DNA from 2 places in the Pseudalkalibacillus berkeleyi genome. Region 1 is predicted to be linked to the other one. Evidence: riboswitches for the same ligand, from Rfam matches in the RefSeq annotation. Region 1 holds a riboswitch; the other holds the start of a gene.
What was found. A riboswitch is a leader RNA that binds a small molecule or an ion and turns the genes downstream of it on or off. The one in region 1 is predicted to bind cobalamin.
Positions count from the first base shown of each region.

Region 2: another riboswitch for cobalamin. It lies ahead of L2716_RS14565 (ribonucleoside-diphosphate reductase subunit alpha); the one in region 1 lies ahead of L2716_RS06975 (ABC transporter substrate-binding protein).

Region 1 is NZ_JAKIJS010000001.1:1,300,051-1,303,210, forward strand. It holds gene shc (squalene--hopene cyclase) at 1-973, shown strand, start outside; gene L2716_RS06970 (hypothetical protein) at 966-1,565, opposite strand; cobalamin riboswitch at 1,707-1,892, shown strand; gene L2716_RS06975 (ABC transporter substrate-binding protein) at 2,043-3,014, shown strand; gene L2716_RS06980 (FecCD family ABC transporter permease) at 2,977-3,160, shown strand, end outside.
Region 2 is NZ_JAKIJS010000001.1:2,803,831-2,806,990, reverse strand. It holds gene L2716_RS14575 (HD domain-containing protein) at 1-531, shown strand, start outside; gene L2716_RS14570 (YwgA family protein) at 545-1,054, shown strand; cobalamin riboswitch at 1,284-1,486, shown strand; gene L2716_RS14565 (ribonucleoside-diphosphate reductase subunit alpha) at 1,687-3,160, shown strand, end outside.

The DNA of each region.
Region 1 (3,160 bases):
AAATGTGTGGAATACGTCACTCATTAGTGACACGATGCAATTGGCAGGTATTCCTTATTCGAATCCATCCATTGCTCATGCTAATCAGTACCTACTGTCCAAGCAACATTCCTTGTTTGGTGATTGGGTATTGAAAAACCCCACAAATATGCCTGGTGGATGGGGATTCTCAAACATTAATACAATCAATCCTGATGTAGATGATACGACAGCTAGTCTTCGCGCAATCCGTTCATTAACAGCAGATAACCCACTTTACCAAAGTGCTTGGAAGCGGGGGCTTAAGTGGGTCCTATCCATGCAAAACAAGGATGGAGGATGGCCAGCATTTGAAAGAGGCGTCAATAAAAAGTGGTTAGCACTTACTCCCGTCCAAGGTGCCGAATACTTATTGTTGGATCCTTCTACAGCTGATTTAACCGGAAGAACCCTTGAATTTTTGGGCAATTATACACATTTAAACAAGAATCATCCTTCCATGAAGAAAGGACTAAAATGGTTAGTTGAACATCAAAGAGATGATGGCTCGTGGTATGGAAGGTGGGGGATTTGTTATATATATGGGACGTGGGCAGCATTAACAGGTATGAATGCGTGTGGTAGGGGGTTAGAGGACCCTAACGTACAACGTGCAGTCCAGTGGTTACAGTCCATCCAGAACGAAGACGGGGGCTGGGGTGAATCGTGTAATAGTGATATTCAGAGAAAATACGTACCCCTTGGCGAGAGTACTTTGACACACACTGCTTGGGCTGTCGATGCGCTTGTAGCGGTTTCGGATCAACCGACTAAAGAAATCAATCGTGGAATTCAATTTCTCACTTCACAAGGTGCAAATAATGATTGGACAGAGTTGTATCCAAAAGGGCAAGGTATGGCAGCTGGATTTTATATCCATTATGAAAGCTATCGATACATTTGGCCATTGATGGCATTGAGTCATTACAAAAACAAGTATGACGATATTAAATAGACGATAACCATACACCATTTGGATCCTTTGAGTTTTGAACTTTGATACCCGTCATCCTCACATTGGTAATTGAAGGTATAGCACCTTTCTTTGACTCGAGTACATCTGGGTTTAGTGAAAAAATCTTGTAAAAAGTATCATCTAATTCCATCTCTTTTGTTTGAACTTTCATATTTTCTATAATTGTAAGGTCAGAGGCTTCTAATACGTCTGGATGTGTTTGCAGTTCTACTCTGAATCCATAAGGCGTTGAGATGAATGTTCTTCTTTCACCAATGTTAACATCCCATCCAATCGCATCAACCTTACGGCAAATTTGGTCGTGTTCCTTATCCGTCTTTATCAATCCTATATGATCGAACATGACCTTCTTCCCGTAACCAAAGGTAATATTCACATTACCTTTTCTCATTTCTATGATTCGAAATAGAATGCCTTTCTCCCTGAAATCATCCCAAGAGAGTGGTGGATCAAAAGACTGGAAATTGCCTTCGAATTTTCCTAGCCTTTGATAAACTTCAAACCCTTGGCTTTCATAATACCTTTCTGTTTCCTCTAAAAATGGCGTCCAGTAATGGTAATGAAACAGCATAGCGACCTCCTTGAATGATGTTTTAATTCCATTCTATCAAAGTTAAATTTTTACAACAAATCTAACATTCTTTCAAACTGGATTACAAAAAAGGTTGCTTTATTACCGGGAGTGTAGTGTATAATCATAACTAGGAAAAATTTCATACATACGAGAATTGGTGTCTTTATCATTAAAGACTTAATAGGGAAGTTGGTGAAAGTCCAACGCGGTCCCGCCACTGTAATTGGGAGTGATTTGCAAATAGCCACTGTACTACTTATGTACGGGAAGGCGCAGATTACAATGACCAAAAGCCAGGAGACCTGCCAGTTCTGTAAGCACTTACAAACCTACGCGGATAGGAAGGTGTGTCACGTGATTTTCGATTGTTAATTTCGGAGACTCAAGCGGCATCTTCATGTTCTATCGTGGAGATGTTTTTTATTTGCTTCAATGTATCAAACGTTTCTATTATTCAATCAGGAGGCTTTTTTGATGAAAAAATTATTATCTTTACTCTTCGCAGTTTTATTAACAATTAGTGGACTTGCCGGTTGTAGCGACCAATCAGCCAAACAGGAAGAAAACCAATCGAGCGATCAGTCAGCGCAACCAACTGATGAAAATGCTTTTCCCGTAACCATTACCGATGCTCTTGATCATGAGGTGACGATAGAAGAAACACCTAAAAGAATCGTATCTCTCATCCCAAGTAACACAGAAGTTATCTACGAACTAGGTCTAGAGAAAGAAATTGTTGGTGTATCTGATTTTGACAATTACCCAAAGGAAGTCAGCGACAAGGAAAAAGTCGGCGGTCAAGAAATTAACGTTGAGAAAATAATCTCATTAAATCCTGACCTTGTACTCGCGCACGAGTCCGGGGCTCAACTTGCATCTGAGGCACTTCAACAGTTGAGAGACTCGGGGATTGCAGTCATTGTGGTGAACGAGGCAGCTAATTTCGAAGAAGTGTATGATTCAATAACCATGATAGGGAAAGCAACCGGTAAAGCTGATAAGGCTTCTGAAACAATCAATGACATGAAAAAACAAGTTGAGGAAGTAAAAAAGAAGGTTGCTGAGGTAGACGAACAAAAGTCAGTCTTCGTCGAAGTTTCACCTGAACCTGAGATTTATACACCAGGTAAAAATACATTCATGCATGAAATGCTACAAATCATAAATGCAATAAATGCTTCAGCAGACATTGATGGATGGGCGAAAATTGATCAAGAAACGATTATTGATAAGAATCCGGATGTCATTATTACGACTTACGGGTACTACACTGAGAATCCAAAGCAACAAGTGTTAAATAGAGAAGGATGGAGCAAGGTTACAGCAGTAGAAAGTGACCAAGTACATGATGTACATTCTGACTTAGTGACTCGATCTGGTCCAAGACTAGTAGAAGGAGTAGAGCAGCTTGCGAAAGCCGTCTATCCTGAAGTATTTAGCGAATAATCGTAGTTTTGCTTATGGAATAAGTACGCTGTTTCTACTACTCAGTTTATTACTCGGCATATCGATCGGTACGGTCCAAGTGCCGTTTATGAGTACAATCCTCATTGTAGGTCATGAAATACTTCCAATTATTAATATGAATTCAG
Region 2 (3,160 bases), 1.5 Mb from region 1:
TTTGAAGAAGGGTATACGTTTAAGTTGGAGCCGGTGCACTTCATTTCACTTTTCAAGGAAAAGGTCGAGCTAGATGATTACATAAAGCTCGATGAGGGCATTATTCAATATTACTTTCAAGCTTGGCAAGAGGAAGACGATCCTATTCTGAGCGATCTTTGCGAGCGATTTTTGAACAGACGGTTGTTTAAATACATGGAGTTCAATCCGAACGTACAAATGGAAGATTGGCATCAGTTATATACGTATTTCATCAAAGCGGGCATAGATCCTGATTATTACTTGATTGTCGATTCATCATCAGACCTTCCGTACGACTTTTACCGTCCGGGTGAAGAAGAAGAGCGATTACCAATCCACTTATTAACGAAAAAAGGGGAATACCGCGAGCTTTCTAGAGAGTCGACCGTTGTAGAAGCAATCTCTGGGAAGAAACGGACCGATCATAAGCTTTATTACCCAGCAGATTTAATCGAACAAATTGATGATCAAGACTTAAAGAGAAAAATAAGTGAGATATTAGATATTTAGGAGGGGATTCATCGTGCTTGAGCATCATGCGCGGTTGATAGCACTATTTAATTATGCGAGGGAAGTTGTGGGTCGTAAGAAGCTTCAAAAGATTGTCTACATTGCAAAGAAGTTAGAGTTTCCATTTGGGGAAAAATATCAATTTCATTTCTACGGACCTTATTCAGAAGAGCTGACACTCCGTGTCGAAGAATTATGTAACCTCGGATTCATAGAAGAAACGAAAGAAAAAGTTTCAGGCTATTACCAATATCGTTATGTGCTGACGGAACAAGGTGAGCAATTTCTAAAGCACTTTGACTTGGATCTAGGACCACTCCAATCTTGTGTAACCTCGATGAATGAGCAACCGTCACGCATTTTAGAGCTAATCTCTACGATTCTATATTTCGACCATATGACGAATGAAGAAATTGTTGAGAAGGTACAGACCGTCAAACAAAAACAAAAGTACACAGATGAAGAAATCCAAGAAGCCTTCCGCTATATTGACGATCTGAAAAAACAAACCATTATGAATTAAAGGAAAGAGGCTGTAAGAATTTCAGTGAAAACTGAGCTTCTGACAGCCCTTTGTTAATGTTGATTTCTTTGAAATTCAAACGTAGAAGATTTACTGAACCTTTTTTATCTATGTTGGTTGAAAGCAATTATCCTATACCGAAATCAACAATAAAGAGTATCAAAGAATATGGATTAATCATTGACAAACACCACATTTAGTGAGAAGTTTATATAAACAACACAATATATTGAATATTTGAGCGTTGGGTGCCTCTCTAATGGAGGCTTAATAGGGAATCTGGTGCAAAGCCAGAGCTGTCCCCGCAACTGTAATTGTGGACGAACGGAGAAGACCACTGTATAAGTCAGTCTTGAAAAAGGTGCTTATATGGGAAGGCTCCTAGTAGGAAGAAGCATAAGTCAGTAGACCTGCCCATAGCTTGAGTGTTTCAATTCTTCGGGGATTGAGGGTTGAAGCGTGGGCGTCTTTCGAGCGGCTTCTTTTCAATTTTTGCAATGTCGCTTCGAATGTCATATAACCGTCTCCGTTTCAACCACTCCATTCGAGTGGTTTTTTATTTTGCCTTTGTTCAGTTCTGATGTTGATTTTGGATTAACGAACAAAGCTTTCTAATTAAAGGAGGAAATAGTATGACAACGACAATGAAAACGGATGACCCGATTACTATGCTGGCGGAGACGTTAAAGACGGAATTTCCGCATTTAAATATTGAAAGTCTGATTGAAAAATCCTCCATTCAACAAGACATGAAGGATCCTTCATCTCAAATCAATACGATTCTTCTGGAAGGATTATCCCGTATTACACAGGAGGAGCCTGATTGGACGTACGTTTGCGCGCGTATTTACTTGCAATCGATTTATGAAGAAGCATGCATCAATAGAGGACTGTCGAAGCCGTACGATCATTTTTACGATTTACTTGAACGATTAATTGAAAAAGGGTTGTTTGACCGAAGCCTGCTCAATACTTATTCAAAAAGTGAAGTGGATGAACTTCAGGAAGTGATCAACCCAAGTAGAGATCACTTGTTTACGTACGCTGGAATCCGGATGTTAGCCGATCGTTATATGGCAAGAGATTACGAGCGAAACTTATATGAATTACCGCAAGAAAGATGGATGGTCATTGCGATGACATTAATGATGCCAGAGCCTAAGGAGAAACGTCTGCCACTCGTTAAAGAAGCATATTGGGCGCTATCAAACTTGTATATGACTGTAGCGACACCGACACTTGCAAATGCGGGTAAGGCGCATGGGCAGCTTAGTTCCTGTTTTATAGACACAGTCGATGATAGTTTGCGAGGAATCTATGATTCTAACACGGACATTGCAACACTGAGCAAGGCTGGTGGTGGTATTGGGGTTTATTTAGGTAAGATCCGTAGTAAAGGCTCGGATATCAAAGGGTATAAAAATACGTCTTCTGGGATCATCGCTTGGATGAAGCAGCTCAATACGACTGCAGTGAACGTCGATCAGCTTGGACAACGGAATGGAGCGGTGTCCGTTTATTATCCAGTCTTCGGTAAGGATATATTCGCGTTCCTTGATGCGAAACTGAATAACGGTGATGAGCGTCAACGTACACACGATCTTTTTACAGGAATTGTCATCCCAGATTTGTTCATGGAAAAAGTGGAACGTCGTGAAGATTGGTACTTGTTCGACCCTCATGAGGTGAAGAAGCTGATGGGCTTTGAGCTAGATGATTTTTATGATGAACAAAAGGGGGCAGGAAGTTTTCGAGATCGGTATGAGCAGTGTGTGCAGCACCCACTCTTATCCAAAGAAAGCGTCCCTGCAATTGAAATCATGAAGCGAATCATGATCAGTCAGCTAGAAACAGGCGGTCCATTCATGTTTTACAAGGATACGGTTAATCGGATGAACAACAATCGACATGAAGGCATCATCTACTGTACAAATCTTTGTACAGAAATCACCCAAAATCAATCCGCTACGACCGTTGAAGAGGAAATAACGAAGGACGGTAAAATTATCATTACAAAAACGCCAGGTGATTTTGTCGTTTGCAACCTTTCAAGCCTCTCACTCGCTACGGTTATGAAAGATCATGTACTTGAGCGGGTCGTTCCAA